3 regions of the Halomonas sp. hl-4 genome follow, and region 2 is predicted to be linked to each of the others. Evidence: riboswitches for the same ligand, from Rfam matches in the RefSeq annotation. Region 2 holds a riboswitch; each other region holds the start of a gene.
What was found. Region 2 has a riboswitch for thiamine pyrophosphate ahead of tenA (thiaminase II). Riboswitches for the same ligand answer to the same signal wherever they lie in the genome.
Positions count from the first base shown of each region.

Region 1: another riboswitch for thiamine pyrophosphate. It lies ahead of CPH17_RS07325 (sodium:solute symporter family transporter); the one in region 2 lies ahead of tenA (thiaminase II).
Region 3: another riboswitch for thiamine pyrophosphate. It lies ahead of thiM (hydroxyethylthiazole kinase); the one in region 2 lies ahead of tenA (thiaminase II).

Region 1 is NZ_LT907845.1:1,514,660-1,520,448, reverse strand. It holds gene CPH17_RS07340 (TRAP transporter large permease) at 1-39, shown strand, start outside; gene CPH17_RS07335 (CoA-acylating methylmalonate-semialdehyde dehydrogenase) at 221-1,720, shown strand; gene CPH17_RS07330 (hypothetical protein) at 1,795-2,487, opposite strand; TPP riboswitch at 2,701-2,803, shown strand; gene CPH17_RS07325 (sodium:solute symporter family transporter) at 2,793-4,187, shown strand; gene CPH17_RS07320 (diguanylate cyclase domain-containing protein) at 4,235-5,650, shown strand; gene CPH17_RS07315 (magnesium transporter CorA family protein) at 5,676-5,789, shown strand, end outside.
Region 2 is NZ_LT907845.1:3,934,654-3,940,442, reverse strand. It holds gene CPH17_RS18405 (SDR family NAD(P)-dependent oxidoreductase) at 1-167, shown strand, start outside; gene CPH17_RS18400 (hypothetical protein) at 309-1,259, opposite strand; gene CPH17_RS18390 (hypothetical protein) at 2,056-2,697, opposite strand; TPP riboswitch at 2,951-3,107, shown strand; gene tenA (thiaminase II) at 3,196-3,879, shown strand; gene thiC (phosphomethylpyrimidine synthase ThiC) at 3,911-5,789, shown strand, end outside.
Region 3 is NZ_LT907845.1:2,877,371-2,883,159, reverse strand. It holds gene ampC (class C beta-lactamase) at 1-491, shown strand, start outside; gene CPH17_RS13715 (cupin domain-containing protein) at 592-1,272, shown strand; gene CPH17_RS13710 (DUF6164 family protein) at 1,264-1,626, opposite strand; gene gloA (lactoylglutathione lyase) at 1,628-2,161, opposite strand; gene CPH17_RS13700 (hypothetical protein) at 2,491-2,835, shown strand; TPP riboswitch at 2,882-2,978, shown strand; gene thiM (hydroxyethylthiazole kinase) at 3,002-3,811, shown strand; gene thiE (thiamine phosphate synthase) at 3,801-4,415, shown strand; gene CPH17_RS13685 (LysR family transcriptional regulator) at 4,412-5,332, shown strand; gene CPH17_RS13680 (DoxX family protein) at 5,426-5,789, shown strand, end outside.

The DNA.
Region 1 (5,789 bases), 1.8 Mb from region 2:
TGGCTGCCGTGGCTAACCAACGGGTTAATTAACCGTTAATCTTCGGCAATGAAAGGTGTGGTCACACGCTATTACGCAGGTGGATGTCCGCGCAGTATGGCCATTGGCATGGCAAGGTGGAAAGGCTAATTGACGCCGCGCGATAGTTTCTGTTTACTCAAGGCATGTGAAATTGACGTTTACGTTAACTTGCCAACGCAATGACAACAGGAGCTATGCTATGTCCGTTCGCGAAATCCCCATGTATATCGATGGTCAGCCGGTCACCTCTCAAAGCCAGGAGTGGCGCGATGTGGTGAATCCGGCCACCCAGGAAGTTGTGGCCCGTGTGCCTTTCTGCACTGCCGAGGAAGTCGAGCGTGCCGTCGCCAGCGCCAAAACGGCGTTCAAAGAGTGGCGTAAAGTGCCACTGGGCAAACGCATGCGCATCATGCTCAAGCTGCAGGCGCTGATTCGCGAGCACACGCCCGAACTGGCGGCGCTGATTACCGAGGAGCACGGCAAAACCCTGCCGGACGCCGAAGGCGAGGTTGGGCGCGGGCTAGAGGTGGTTGAACACGCCTGCTCAATCACGTCGCTACAGCTTGGTGAGTTGGCTGAAAACGCTGCTAACGAAGTCGATGTGTATACCATGCACCAGCCACTGGGCGTCGGGGCGGGCATTACTGCGTTTAACTTCCCGATTATGCTGCCCTGCTTTATGTTCCCGCTGGCGATTGCTACCGGCAATACCTTTGTACTGAAGCCCTCTGAGCAGGACCCAAGCTCGACCATGCGCCTGGTTGAGCTTGCTCATGAAGCGGGTATTCCAGCAGGCGTATTAAACGTGGTCCATGGTGGCCCTGAGGTGGCCAATCAGATTGCCGATCACCAGGATATCAAGGCGTTGTCGTTCATCGGTTCGACCCATGTAGGCTCGCTGCTTTACAACCGCGCTGCCGCGGCGGGTAAACGCATGCAGGCGATGATGGGCGCTAAGAACCATTGCGTGGTGATGCCTGATGCCAACCGCAGCCAGGCGATTGATAGCCTGCTGGGCTCTGCTTTTGGTGCCGCCGGGCAGCGCTGTATGGCCAACTCAGTGGTGGTATTGGTGGGTGAAGCCCGCGAATGGCTGAATGACATTGTCGATGGTGCCCGCAGTATGAAAGTTGGCCCCGGTACCCAGCGCGATGCGGATTTGGGGCCGCTGGTATCTCCCCAAGCCAAAGAGCGGGTCGAGCGGTTAATTACCGCAGGAGAAAAAGAAGGCGCCAAGTTAATGGTCGACGGTCGAGGCTGTTCTGTGGACGGCTATCCGCAGGGTAATTTCGTAGGGCCGACACTGTTTGCCGACGTGACCGCAGAGATGACCGTCTACCGCGAGGAAATCTTTGGGCCAGTGCTCTGCGTGGTGAGCGTGGAAACCCTGGACGACGCCATCGCGTTCATCAACGCCAACCCCAACGGCAACGGTACCTCAATCTTTACCAACTCCGGCTGGGTCGCGCGGCGCTTTGAAACCGATATCGACGTAGGGCAAATTGGTATTAACGTGCCGATTCCCGTGCCGGTCGCCTATTTCAGCTTTACCGGCTCGCGTGGGTCGAAGTTGGGTGACCTGGGGCCGAACGGCAAGCAGGCGATTGCCTTCTGGACACAAACTAAAACCGTGACCGCACGCTGGTTCGAACCGGAGAATGTCTCCAGCGGTATTAACAGCACGATTTCACTTAGCTAACGTCACTTGCCTCCTTCCCCTCTGCTTTAGCTGAGGGGAAGGAGGCAGTGTGAGTCTTAAACCTCAGGCAACGGCTAAAAATCGTGAAACAACGGCAGGCTTTCTTCCAGCAGTTGCTCAATGGGATCAAGCTGACTTTCGTGCAGAACCAGTAATGACGGCTCTTCGATAAAGTGCTTGCCAGTCGGCACCAATAGCGCAAACTCTCCCTCTTCAAGATGAAACTCGTGAATCTCGCGCAGTCCATAAGGTGTGTAGCATTGCGCGCAGCGATACGCTTCGTCCTCGCCGTATACTAAACGGTGGTACATTTTAAACAGCGTATAGAGTGCTAAACCGCCTTCGAAGGCGGGCCAGCGCGCTGGAATCGTGCGCGTCTCTTCGTTTAATGTTTGGCCATCCGCCTCAGCATTGGCGATCGCATCGCTAAGCGGGGACGCCAGCAGGGCGTCGTTATCGGTGGGAAATGCAGCGTTAGTTTTGGAGGCTTGCTGAAAGTCGTTTACCACGCGTTTGAAGTCGGCGACGTTATGAATGGCATAGTCCACATGCTGTAAATCCTCCGGCTCGAAGCTGCCGTTTTCCCAGCCATGAATGACGCGTAGCGTCATCAAGCCGCGCGCCATGGGGCGTGCCAACAGCAAATACAGCATAATGTGAAGGTGTAGCTGTCGTTCGTCGGTATCGTTTTCAAACGCCTTGTAAGGGTCTGCAAACAGTTCGTGTAGCCTGCCCGGCGTATGTTCCTTGGCTTCTGTGTAGCGCATAAACGTTTCCCTTCTCTAGCGAACCGTTTCGCGATTGGCGCACGGTCTTTATCATGTTATTGGGTTACTTACTGAGTATGGCGAGCGGTTGTCAAGATTGAAAGACCTTGTGACGTGAAACGCCGTTTGCCTGCGCGTTATGGCATACTCATGGTGCTTTACGCTGACGCGTTTATCGTTGAGGATAGCGTCCGTTTAGATAATTCTTTCACTTATTGTCGCCAGGGGAGCCCCCAAGGGCTGAGAGTGCGCTTAGCGCTTACCCTGGAACCTGATCCGGATCATACCGGCGGAGGAAGTGCGACATGCCGTACCTAACATCAGCCGTGCTAGCCGCGGCACTCGGTGGTTTTATCCTGCTTGGTCTGCGCGCGCGCTGGGCCGATGGCACGGTCGATGACTATATCACGGCACGTAATTCACAGTCCGGGGCATCTCTTGGGCTGTCGTTTCTCGCGTCCGGCATGGGGGCGTGGATTCTGTTTGCGCCGCCGGAAATCGGTGCGTTTGTGGGGCCTGTGGCGCTGACCGGTTATGCCCTCGGTTCGGCGCTGCCGTTTATCGTATTAGGCCTTTATGGACCCGCTATTCGCCGGGCGTTGCCGGAAGGCAGAAGCATCGCTGAGTTCGCCCAGGCATGCTTTGGTACAAACGTGCGGCGCTGGGTTTCGCTGGTCTCAGTGGCCTATATGGCCTGCTTTTTAGCCGCAGAGCTGACGGCCATTGGCGCGATTACCGCTTTGCTTTCCGATGTGCCGCCCGCCCTGGTGGTACTTGGCGTTGCCTTGAGTACGCTTGCCTATACCGTGCTCGGAGGACTGCGGGCAAGCCTTGCCACCGATCGCTGGCAAGCTTGGCTGCTGGTCGCTTTGTTGCTTATCGTCAGCAGCGTGGCGTACACACACCTGCCCGATATGCCCACGATGTCGTCGATGCCGAAGGTGCCGTTAAGCGACGCGCTGAGCGTGGCGCTAACATTGGTGATCGCCGTCACCGCAGCCAATCTGTTTCACCAGGGTTACTGGCAGCGGGTATGGGCCGCGCAGGATTCACAAAGCCTTGGTCGTGGTGCGTGGTTGGGTGGCGGTATGACCATCGCCGTAGTGATGGTGATTGGCGGCTTGGGGATGCTTGCCGCGATCAGCGGGGTTGAGTTGGGTGATCCGCCGATGCCGTTTTTCGCTTTACTGGGTAACGCACCCTCTTGGCTTGCACTATTGGCTCTCGTGCTAGCGGTGACGCTGGTGGCATCGAGCGTGGATACTCTGCAAAATGCGATTGCCTCGTTGTTGGTGTCTCAGCATCAGCAGCAGGGCAGATCACTAACCACCGCCCGTTGGCTGACCGTTGCCTTGATGGTGCCGGTGGTTATCATCGCACTACAAGGGCTCTCGGTACTGCGGCTGTTTTTAGTCGCCGACCTACTGTGCGCCGCGATTGTCGTGCCGGTACTGCTGGGGCTATGGCAGCGTATGACAACTGCCGCCGCTATCGGCGGCGGCATCGCTGGATTATTAGGCGCCGTTTTACCCGGCTGGGTCACGACCAGTAGCTTGGAAGCAGGGCTGCTAGCTGCCACTTTCCCCAATGGCATTCCTACGCTTGGGCCTTTTTTGGGGGCGCTATTGGCTTCCTCATTGGTAAGCGTCAGTTGGGCAAAGTTGGCCGGTAACCGTGCGCCTTGGGCAAAGCATGGCTGATCACGTTATGATGGTAGGCTACCGTCTACCATCATGGGTGACAGTTAATGAACTTCCCTATTCTGCCCGATGAAGAGGCTCGTCTGGCAGCCCTTTACGAATTGGCGCTGCTGGATACGCCGGAAGAACCCGCGTTTGATCGGGTGACGCGGCTGGTTACCCAGTTACTGAATGTGCCTACCTCGACCGTCACGCTGATTGACGCGAAACGCCAATGGATTAAATCGCGGGTAGGAACAGAACTTAGTGAAACCTCCCGCGACGTGGCATTTTGCGCTTACACGATTGCGGAAACCGCACCGCTGGTGGTTGAAGATGCCCGTGAAGACCCGCGCTTTGCTGATAACCCGCTGGTGACGCAAGCCGATGGCGTACGTTTTTACGCGGGCATCCCGCTACGTACGTCAAAGGGGCTGGCACTAGGATCGCTGTGTGCCGTGGATACCCGGCCGCGACGACTTAGCGAAGCCCAGCTCGACGCCTTGAAAGACCTGGGGGCGATTGTTACCGACGAAATCCACCTGCGCGAACGGTTCTTATTTGAAAAGCACCGCCGGGAGGCGTCGCAGGCCTCGCTTGAAGCACTGCACCTTGATCTCGAAAACCAGATTGAACGACGCACTCGAGAGCTGAATCTGGTGATCGAGTCGGCCTATGATGCCTACGTCAGTATTGATGACAACGATATTGTTTTAGATTGGAATAGCGCCGCAGCGACGATGTTTGGTTGGTCGCGTAAAGAAGCGTTGGCGCGGCCTATTCAGCAGCTGGTCTTTCCTGACGGGGTGCCTGAAGGCGATCATAAAACGCCCGTTACCTATTACGCCGCCTGTCGTGACGGAAGCCCATTACCGGTAGAAATACGCATCAAGGCGCTCGATATTGATGGGAAAAGTCTTCGCAGCTTGTTTCTGCACGATGTCACCGAACGCCTTCAATTGGAGCGCTTGCGCGACCAGCAGGCTCGCGAAGATGTCTTAACCCTGCTGCCCAATCGGCGCGCGCTGGATGAGCGGTTGCCAGAGGCCATGGCGCGTACCCGACGCCAGCAAACCGCGCTTGCTGTGTTGTTTATGGATTTGGATGGTTTTAAAGCCGTTAATGACCTCCACGGCCATAGCGCTGGTGACGGGCTGCTACGTGAGGTTGCCAAGCGCCTCACCGAGGGTGTGCGTGAGACCGACTATGTGGCTCGCTGGGCAGGGGATGAATTTGTTGTATTGCTGGAAAGCGTCGCGTCCGAGGCGGCCGAACGGATTGCCCGGCAGCTCGTCGAAACAATAGAAAAGCCCATTCGACTGGCGGATGTCGAGGTGGACGTTAGCGCCAGTATTGGTGTCGCGCTCTACAAGCCCGGTGTAGATGAAACGGCCCAGGAACTGCTCAAGCGCGCTGATGTGGCGATGTATAACGCCAAGCATAATGGCAAAGCACAGGTCTGCATGGCCGACGCGCCCGCGTAACCCTATTCAAATGCCAAGGACGGACATGATTCGTACACTGTTAACCACTCCCGAGGGGGATATACACGAAGGTGGTGAACCGCTTATCGAGCTATGGCGGCAAACGCCGGGTAGCCATATTTGGGTGGACATGCAAGGT
Region 2 (5,789 bases):
CTGGTGACCCGGCCGTTCTCGCAGAACGAATCGTCTCCCTCGGCATGTCGAACAAGCCACCCGCCCGTTTCGTCTTTGGTGACGATGCACAGGAGTGGGCCACCGATAAGGTAAATCGTCTCAAAATGGAGGTCGAACAGTCGGTTAATATCGCGAACGGAAATTAAATCAATGGAACCGGAGTCATTGATTTTGTGGCCATCTCCACTTAGTAAGGCAATGAGCAGCTGGCCAGCAAGCGTTACCCACCTTTGCGGCACAACGCAGCGCAGCGAAGGTGTGTCCGACAACAGCATTTTGTTAGCACCTCAAAAAGGTTCATTGTTATCTTCCCACATCATGCTTTCCACTTCGGATTCTATATCTATATCGAAGTATTCAACCGCATCATAATGGCTCGTGGACACATAGGTATTTCCAAGTCCGCATGCAACTAACTTTGAGTAGCCTGCTATTTTTAAGCCACAGGCAACACACTCGAAAGATGAGGGAAGCATTGTTTGTTTCTCAATGATCCCATCCTCATCAACGGTGGTTTTAGGGGCGCCAGTAGACCTACCTTGAACGAGCGCGGTACTTCCACATGCCGGACAGGCTACTCTATGCCCAAGATGTCGAGTTGACAGCAGCTCCGCCTGTTTAGATAGCTTTTCTCGTTCTTCTTCTGGCTTTTCTTCCCAGATCGTTTTGTGGGCATTTATGGTACCTTTTACGGATTTTGCACTTTCGTCCTCAAGTGCCTGGATATGTTGCTCTGCTTCTTCTGCGATATCTTCGCCAACGAGAGTCTCCAGTGACTCGCCAATTTCTTCAACCAACACTTTGCAAACAGAATAGAACATAGGCAACCATGATGAAGACCCAACACCATCAAATGGAAGCGCGCCAGAGTGTAATTCGCTGTTCCTCTTATTTATGTGTGCAACACTAAAATTAAGCATTTCTCTAGTAAAACTTGAGAAAAGTCCCTCCGCACGCTTAAGCAAGTCTGAAATGTCGGAAGATTTCGGATTGAACTTTTGTTGGTTGGGGTCGACTCCTACCGCATATAAGACATTATTCCAATCTTTTCCATCAGCTAACAAAGCTGGAGAAATATTCGCAATAGATGCTCGAACCAGCATTTCAAGCGTAAGCGCTGACCAAAACCCAAACTCCCAATCAGAATGATTTTTATCTAACATGATATCTGCGTAACGCTGCGCCTTCGAGTACAGCGCGTCCTTGGACCATTCATGGGCCGTTCTTTGTACTGTCAAGTTTCAACTCCTCTAAATAAACTCGCTCAACTATTCGGTTCATCGAATTTCTTCCGACAGCGCTCCTACCATGAAGCACTCTCCAATTATCAATAAGTAAACATTTTCCATGCTTATCAAGGCAAATTGACTCAGGAGCCCTAGAAATTATCCGTTCTTCAATTCGCTGTTTTAATGCCTCAGCCGATCTATTGACCGGCTTCAAAAAAACTGAATCCCATCTAAACAACTCTCCGTTGACAATTTTTAGGACGTTGGCCGATCTATCTAATCTTTTCCTCGGCATAAAGTGGGACCGGCTTAACGCTTCCTCAGACTCCCCTTGCAACAATTGCTGATGATCAAGGATCTTTGTAACCACTTCACTTGTTGGTTTCACGCACCGAAGAAGAAAATACCTCGGGGGAATGTACCAATGCGCCAGGTCCGTATGTAACGGAAACTCATTCAGACCAAAATTACCGCTGTATGTATTAGGGTATTCATTTTCTTTGATTCGTGGTGTCAGCGTTTGAATCAAAGGCATAGCAGGGGTTTTGATCGGGCGCCCAATTCTTTTGGCGACCTCAAGCGTAGTCTCCTCTGGGTCAGAATCGAACAGAAAATATCCATCCCTAATCATATTCACGTCATTTCTCAAGAGACTCGACCCAAAGTACTGACGCCCGCTTCAGCTGCGCCTAATACGGAGCGGTTTTTGTGTTAATGTTTGAGCACAGCGAGTAACGCAAAAAACGCGTACTGTTTGGCGTCAGGCTGCAAGCGTTTGTTCGGCTGGCATTGTCGGTTAGACATATTAGGCTTTAACAGCACCACTGCTAACAAATAGTTTGCAAAGCTTAGTGGGAAGAATAGCTCCTCCATCTAAACCGCCATTATTTTGCCCTATGCCCGCATTTACAAAAGCTAACAATGTAGGCTCTTCCATTTTTAAAGACTCATTTATATCTGCTTTGGAGAACTCTTCTAATGCTGCTAATTCAAAAGTCGGAACTCTCTCGAGTGCATGTAACATATGACGAAGCTCAGTGAAGGAAATTTCGCCCTTTGCGTAAGCAACGAAACACCTAGCGGAAAGCTCAGGCTTTACTTCACTTTCCATTCTGTCAAGGATTTCAATTAAAGTTGCACCCAGCTTACCAGCAAACTTATCATTCTCATTAAGCTTGTCAATCATTTCCGTTCTTTCGTCAATCGAAATTTCCGAAATCTCGCTTAAAAACTTTATTATTTTGGTCGCTAGCATCTGATCTCTTATGGTTCCGGTAACATTAAACAGCCCCACCACTGAACTAACAAAAGGTATGTCTTTTAGCACTCCCGATTCAAGAGCTGTATCTATACCAAATTCTAAATAATCTTCACCTAACTTTTCTACTGAATCGGATTTAAGTACATTAACAACTCCCTCGCCACGTCCCGTAATCTTCTTATTCACACCTGCCCCCAATTTAACTATGGTTCGGTTTTTTTAAGCCTAACAATAAATCTACACCCCGCTGCAAAACCTCAATGAACGCGACGGCGCATTGATTGAGGTTTTACAGCCACCAATTGACTCTACCCCATTGATTCTGCTGGTGGCAAAGTGAATTTTGAAGCAGATTTAAAATTCGCGTGCTTGTGCGATTATCCATCTCCAATCAGCCCCCCTTGCATCTCCCCCACCCGCCTCCTACACTCCACCAACGAACAGCTTGACGGGGTGCCGGTGATATCCGGCTGAGATGGCGCAGGGCGAGCATTTTTGCTGCCAAGCGCTGGTCCCGCTGAACCTGATCCGGCTAATGCGTTGCTCATATAGCGAGCGGCGCGGGTACCGGCGTAGGGATCAAGCGATGGCCATGGCTAGCTCTCTCACGATCGCACGCCACCTTTAGGGCCATTTCCTCGATCTCTCCCGCCTGCCTTCCGGATCATTATCACCGGAGGCATCATGGGCTACCGCTTTACTGATCTCACCACCGCCTGCCAAGACGATTGGCGCGCCTATATTGAGCACGATTTTGTGTGTCAGTTGGGCACGGCGACGCTGCCTGAGGCGTCGTTTCGCCACTACTTAAAGCAGGATTACCTGTTTTTAATCCACTTCGCCCGTGCCTACGCGCTGGCCGCCTATAAAAGCCCTACCCTTGCCGATCTTCGACAGGCCCATGAAGGCTTGAAAGCCATTGTGGATGTGGAGTTGGGCCTGCATGTGGGCTTTTGCCAGGAATGGGGCATTTCCGAGCAGGAACTGGCTGAGCTTCCCGAAGCCAGGGCGACGCTGGCCTATACCCGTTATGTGTTAGATACCGGCAACCGTGGCGACCTGCTGGATTTGCACGTGGCACTGGCCCCCTGCCTGGTGGGCTACGGCGAAATCGCCAACTGGCTAAACGCCCAGCCTTCTACGCTGCGCGGCGCGCAAAATCCCTATGACGCCTGGATTGCCATGTACGAAGGCGACGAGTTTCAGGCCGCCATGCACGCAGAGCTTGAATGGCTCAACGCCCGCCTTGCCGATGTCACCCCCGCCCGTTTTGCTGAACTCAGCAAAATTTTCCGCGATGCCACCCGCCTGGAAATCGACTTCTGGCAGATGGGTTTAGCGCTAATAGACCAAGACCTGACAGCTTAATGCAGCACCACAACAACCTATGGAGACCGTAATGACTAAGTCCGTCAACAATAGAACCAGTCACTTTTTAGCCGAAACCGCCCAGGTCGATGCCGCCGCCATTGCGCCGCTGCCCGGCTCGCGCAAGGTTTACGTGGAAGGCTCGCGGCCCGATATTCGCGTGCCGTTCCGGGAAATTTCACTGTCGCCCACCAAAACCACCGGCATTGATGAAGAGAACCCGCCGCTGCTGGTGTACGACACCTCCGGCCCCTACACCGACCCAGAGGCTAACAACGATTTACGCAAAGGCTTACCCGCCCTACGCCGGGCCTGGATTGAAGAACGCGATGACACCGAGTTTCTCACCGGCCCCACCTCCGAGTACGGTAACCGCCGCGCCAACGACCCCACCCTTGCCCAGCTGCGCTTTGATTTAACCCGCACTCCACGGCGGGCCAAGCCGGGTAAAAACGTCACTCAGCTTTATTACGCGCGACAGGGCATTATCACCCCAGAAATGGAGTTTATTGCCATTCGCGAAAACCAGCGCCGCCAGGCGTTAGGGTCTGAAGAAGTGGAGCGCATTCTGGGCCACCAGCATAAAGGTCAGAGCTTTGGCGCCAGCCTACCAGAAGAGATCACACCCGAGTTTGTGCGCGATGAAGTGGCTCGTGGCCGGGCGATTATTCCCAATAACATCAACCACCCGGAAAGCGAGCCGATGATTATTGGCCGCAACTTCCTGGTCAAGATCAACGGCAACCTGGGCAACTCCGCGGTGACGTCTTCCATTGAAGAAGAGGTTGACAAGATGACCTGGGGTATCCGTTGGGGCGCAGACACCATCATGGATCTCTCCACGGGGCAAAATATCCACGAAACCCGCGAGTGGATTCTACGTAACTCGCCAGTGCCGATTGGCACGGTGCCCATCTATCAGGCGCTGGAAAAGGTCAAAGGCGTGGCCGAAGACCTCACCTGGGAAGTGTTCCGGGATACCCTGATCGAGCAGGCCGAACAGGGCGTGGACTACTTCACCATTCACGCGGGCGTGCTGCTGCGCTATGTGCCACTCACCGCCAAGCGGGTCACCGGCATTGTCAGCCGCGGCGGCTCGATCATGGCCAAGTGGTGTTTGTACCATCACCAGGAGAGCTTCCTGTATACCCACTTCGAGGAGATCTGCGAGATCTGCAAGCAGTACGACGTGGCGTTCTCCCTCGGCGATGGCCTGCGCCCCGGCTCGGTGGCGGATGCTAACGACGAAGCGCAAATGGCGGAGCTTAAAACCCTTGGCGAGCTGACCCACATTGCCTGGAAGCACGATGTGCAGGTGATGATCGAAGGCCCCGGCCATGTGCCCATGCATCTTGTTAAAGAGAACATGGACAAGCAGCTGGAGTACTGCGATGAAGCGCCCTTCTATACTCTCGGCCCGCTAGTCACCGATATCGCCCCCGGCTACGACCACATCACCTCGGGCATTGGGGCGGCGATGATCGGCTGGTTTGGCTGCGCGATGCTCTGCTACGTCACGCCTAAAGAGCACCTGGGCCTGCCCAATAAAGACGACGTTAAAACCGGTATTATCACCTACAAGATTGCTGCCCACGCAGCGGACTTGGCCAAGGGCCACCCGGCGGCACAGCGGCGGGATAATGCGCTTTCCAAGGCGCGGTTCGAGTTCCGCTGGGAAGACCAGTTCAATCTGGGTCTAGACCCGGACACCGCCCGGGAATACCACGACGAAACCCTACCCAAGGACTCCGCCAAGGTAGCCCACTTCTGCTCCATGTGCGGGCCGAAGTTCTGCTCCATGAAGATCAGCCACGAAGTACGCGAGTACGCTGCCGAACACGGCCTAGACGGCGATCAGGAAGCCATCATGAAAGGCATGGAAGAACAGGCTGAAAAGTTCCGCAACAAAG
Region 3 (5,789 bases), 1.1 Mb from region 2:
GTTACTCGAAAGAAGATGAACCGATCAGGGTGAATCCTGGCGTACTGGATGCCCAAGCCTACGGGTTGAAATCAACAGCGGCAGACGTACTGACGTTTGTGGAAGCCAATATGGATAGCGCTGAGCTTGATGAATCACTGAGCCAAGCCATGGAAACCACGCGAACCGGTTACCTTGAGGTCGGTGATATGACTCAAGGGTTGGGCTGGGAAAGCTACGCCTATCCGGTCGCACTTGATGCGCTTGAACAAGGCAATTCGCTTGAGATGATACTCGAAGCCAACCCAGTCAACCGCCTAAGCCCACCGCTGCCCCCCAGGCAGCAGGCGCTCTACAACAAGACCGGATCGACCAATGGCTTTGGCGGCTATGTGGCCTTTGTGCCCAGCGAGCAGATCGGTATTGTGATGCTGGCAAACCGCAACTACCCCAATCAGGCGCGCATCGAGGCAGCGCACCATATCTTTACCGCGCTGACCGACAAGCCCTGAGCAATGGCGCTGAGCACAGGAACGGAATCAGCGAAAGTTGCATTTTTGCGCAGCGATAAGGAGACTAGCACCACTTCCTTTGCCTGCAAGAGTCAGCCCCATGCGTTTAAACGCCGACTTTACCCGCTTTGCCTGTGTGACACCGGAAGATTACCGCTGGGTGGCCTCGCCCAGCGCTGGCGTCGAACGGATGATGCTTGACCGTATTGGCAATGAAGTGGCGCGCGCCACAAGCCTTGTTCGCTACGCCCCCAACAGCCAGTTTGACCGCCATATCCACGGTGGTGGTGAAGAGATTTTAGTGCTGGAGGGCGTCTTTGCCGACGAGCATGGCCGTTACGCCGCCGGTAGCTATCTGCGCAACCCTATCGGTACAGGCCATACGCCGCAGATTGGCGATGAAGGCGCGCTGATTCTGGTCAAGCTCCATCAGTTTGACCCCAACGATGAGTTACAACTGGCGGTGCCCGCCCATCGCTTGCCCTGGCAGCCAGACCGCCGACCGGGCATCGCCTATAAAATGTTGCACACGTTTAAACAAGAGCGCGTCAGCCTGGAGCACTGGGAGGCAGGGCAAGCCATCAGCTATCCGGTGCTAACCGGTGGGTTGGAGTTTTTCGTTCTGGAAGGTACGTTGAGCGACGGCGACAGTGAATACACAGCGGGTAGCTGGTGTCGTTATCCCAGCGGCATGGCACTGACACTCACCGCCGGAACCGACGGGGTGCAGCTATATCTCAAACGCGGTCACTTGCCGCCCGCTCAGGCCGGATCAGCCTAAAGCGAGAAAGGGCAGGAGCGTTAACGCGATCAGCATGACGATGGCCACGCCCACCAGCGTGACTTGCACGGGGTGGGCGGTGAAGCGCTGCCATAGGGTTGGCGCATCGCCGCGCGCTAGCGCGTCATGATGTTCCTGCCTGGCGCGCGTCTGGCGCTCGGTTTGGTACTCGGCCAGCAGCGCCTGGGCATCCTCAAGCTGGCGTTTATCACGCAGCCAAATCGCATCGACACCCAGCCGAAAGAAGCCCGCCTGCGTCTCGTAGATATCCATGCCGTGGGCATCGAGTAACTGACGCACTTCCATGGCCTCTTCGTCGGTTACGTGGCGCAGGCGGAAAAGCAGATGTGCCATGCTATTCGCCCTTACCGGCCATCAGGTCCGCTTGGATCACTTCGATCCAGTAGCCATCCGGGTCTTTGACGAAAATTACATCCTTCATTTTGCCCTGATCGGCCCGTTTGACAAACGTCACGTCGTGCTCGTCGAACCATGCCTGTGCTGCGACTAAATCGGGTACGCTAAAGCAAATATGACCAAAGCCTTGCGGTTCGGCGTTGCCATCGTGGTAGGCAAAGTCGTCCTGGTTTTCTGTTCCCCAGTTGTGGGTCAGCTCTAGAAGACCCTTCTGGCTAAACGTCCAGGCGGTGCGCGCCTTTGTCTCTTCGGGTACGTCTTCGCCGCCTTCGAGGTTCGCAAGGAAGTAAAGCGAGAACTGCATTTCCTCGAAATCGAGCCGACGCATCACCTGCATGCCAAACACCCGGGAATAAAACGACAGCGCCTGCTTGGGGTCCTTGACCCGCAACATGGTGTGGTTCAGGCGGAAGCCTTGGGTCTGCTTAGGGGCAGGTTTCACTCCTGGATGCTGTTCACCTTGAAACGGCATGCGCTATCTCCTTTGACGTATCGGTTACTTTGTATAAGCCTTTAGAGACTCTGCACAATGTCTCTACTTACCCTTATGATTGCCCAATTTCGGTGTCTATCGCTTCATCATGAGGGCAATCTGACAAATTACCAACCCTGGACAAGAGGCCTTATGTCCCTCGAGCTCAATGTACTGAGTGCACCGCCCACCCCGTGCTACCACGCCCCAAAGCCGGCTTCTAACGCGTCTTGCTCTGGAATTCCTATGCAAACGTCCTACGCTTTAATTATGTCGTTATACAAGACGCTAGGTAATATCTAGCTGAGCGCGTCCATCAGGAGCCGGTAATGACCTCGATTGATATGACCCTTGGCGATCACATCACGTTGAAGCAGCTTTCCCAAGCGCTCCGCAACGGTTTTTCGCCAATTGTGGAAGTGGAATCCATGGACGGTATCTATAAAGTCCGTTTTCACCATGCCAACGGTGTCTCCGATTTATCCAATGCCGAAGGACACGTCAGCACTTTCCTGGGCACTGGCGAAATCCGCGATACGCTGGGTGAATTAGGCTTAACCCACGGCATCCTGACGTTTGCTGATCAATGCGGCGACGAAATGATTGGCGTTGAGGGAAAAGCCATGACACCTGATGAAATGCTCACCTACGGAACACGCATCTCGTTTCGCTAGATGCCGCTGCCAGGGCTTTACAGACCGGCTCAACACGAAGATAGTATCAACACGACAGGGGCGCTCGTGACAGAACGGGCTGAGACGCACCCTTATAACCTGAACCGGCTAATACCGGCGTAGGGAGTCGTGGCGCGCTTGCCACCTCCCCCGTCGGGAGGATGCTATGACGCTACCCCCACTTGGTGACTCCCTCGCAAAACTTCATGCTAGCACTCCGCTAGTCCATTGCATTACCAACTATGTGGCGATGAACAGCAGCGCCAATGTGTTGCTTGCCGCTGGCGCCTCCCCCGCCATGCTACATGCCCAAGAAGAGGTGGCAGAGTTTACCCAGCTAGCTGGTGCGCTCTCGATTAATATCGGAACCCTTTCAGCTCCTTGGGCCGATGCCATGCTTATCGCCGCAAAGACCGCGAATGCCTGTAGCGTTCCTTGGGTTCTAGACCCAGTGGCCGTTGGTGCCACCGGCTATCGCCAGACCGTCTGCACAGCACTATTGACCCACCAACCCAGCGTTATTCGCGCTAATGCCTCCGAAATACTTGCGCTCAATGGATTAAACCACCAGGGCCGCGGCGTCGATGCGACCGCCGCTACCGAGGATGCCCTGGCAGCCGCCATGGCTCTAGCCGAGCAGTATCGCTGTGTGGTCGCCATGACCGGGGAGCGGGACGTGATTACCGATGGCGACAAGTGCTACATCATCAACGGCGGCCACCCAATGATGCCCCGAGTTACAACGCTAGGCTGTGGGCTTAGCGCCTTGGTGGCGGCGTTTGTCGCAGCAACCCCCGACGCGCCGCTGGACGCCAGCAGTGCAGCAATGGCGTGCTTTGCCCTGGCCGGTCAACGCGCAGGGGCTATAACTAAGGGGCCGGGAAGTTTTTACGTTGCCTTCTTGGATGCACTGTACCAACTCACCCCGGACGAGCTCAGCCAGTTCGCCCAGCGGGAGGTGTCGCATGCTGCTTGATCTGTCGCTCTATTTGGTCACCGATGCAACGCTGTGTCAGCGCCATGGGCTTGAGAACACCGTCCGCGAAGCCGTCAGCGGCGGCGTTAGCATTGTACAACTACGCGACAAGCATGCCAGTGACGCCGACATGATCGACCAGGCACGGCGCTTGAAAGCCGTGCTGGCGGGTAGCGGGGTGCCACTGATTATTAATGACCGCCTCGAGGTGGCATTGGCAAGCCAGGCGGATGGACTGCACGTCGGGCAAAGCGATACGGCCGTGCACCAGGCACGCCTGGCAATGGGGCCGGAGGCCATACTGGGACTTTCGATCAACACAGTGGAGCAGCTTCAGGCAGTACCCACCGACCTGCTTGATTACGTGGGCATCGGGCCGGTGTTTGCCACGCCCAGCAAACAAGATCACGCCCAGCCGATTGGTTTTGGCGGGCTCGCCTCCCTGGTCAATGCCTGCCCGCTACCCAGTGTGGCCATCGGCGGGCTCAATGCCAGCCACTCAAGCGCCGTGCGGCGCGCCGGTGCCCATGGGCTGGCGGTCATATCGGCGATCTGCGGTCAGCCTGATCCACGCCAGGCGGCGCTGGCGTTTAGCGACCAATGAATCGCCTTGATGACATCACGGCTTTCGTCAAAGTCGCCGAGCTGGGTAGCTACACCCGCGCCGCTGAAGCGCTCGATCTCTCACGAACGCGGGTATCTCGACAGGTAATGGCACTGGAAGAAGCGCTGGGCGCCCGATTGATTCAGCGCACCACGCGGCGGCTGCATCTTACCGAGGCCGGCGAGCGTTACCTGGCCCGGGCGCAGGGTATCTTGCTTGCTCTGGAAGAAGCCGCCGCTGAAGTGAGCAGCGGCACCTGTACCGTCAGCGGGCGGCTGCGCATCAACGGCCCCATGAGTTTCGGCACACGCTACCTCGCACCACAGGTCGCCCGGTTCATGCAGGCGCACCCCGGCCTCGACATCCGCCTGGACCTGAACGATCGCCGGGTAGACCTGCTGGAAGAAGGCTACGATCTGGCCATCCGGATTGGCAGCCTGCCCGACTCCAGCCTGATTGCAAAGCGCCTTACCCGCTGTCAGCTGGTGTTTTGCGCCTCACCTGAGTACCTGGCGCAGCACGGCACGCCAGCGCGTATTGAAGACCTCTCGCAGCACCGCTGCCTGCGCTATCGCAGCGGCCAGAACAGCGGCCACTGGTACGTCGGCAAACAAACGCTGGCCGTCTCGGGGCCGCTTGAGAGCAACAACGGCGATATGCTGACCCAGGCCGCCGAGGCAGGCCTGGGAATTGCCCAGCAGCCTAGCTTTCTGCTGCCCGAGAGCATCGCCAGCGGGCGGTTGGTGCCCATTCTCTTGAAGGCGCCACCAACGCTGTTGGAGATTCACGCTCTGTATCCCGCCCGGCGCCACCTGCCCGCCAAGGTGGCGCGTTTCATTGATATACTCGCGGACGCCTGGGGCGACCCGCCGTCGTGGGAAACGGAAATGGGATTGTCGCCTGTTGCGCAACAGTGAAGTGCTTGGCCAAGGGATTATCGAGCTCCCGCGCGGTCGTATAGTGGTGCCATCGCATCCCGCGTGATGCCTACTACCACGAGAGAGACCGCCATGACCCCTTCGTCTTCCCTACCCCGTCACACCACTGCCCTGCTGCGCATCAGCCTGGGCGTGATGGCCCTGGCCCACGGCCTGATGAAAGTTTTTGTATTCACCCTACCCGGCACCGTTGCCTACTTCGAGTCGCTGGGTTTACCCGGTTTCATGGCCTATTTGACCATCGCTGCTGAAGTGGGCGGCGGCATCGCCCTGGTGCTCGGCGTGTATACCCGTTGGGTGAGCCTGGCCCTGGTGCCGGTACTGCTCGGCGCTGCCTGGGCACACCTTGGCAATGGCTGGGTGTTCTCCAACCCCGGCGGTGGCTGGGAGTTTCCGGTATTCTGGGCGATTGCGCTGCTCGTTCAGGCAGGCCTGG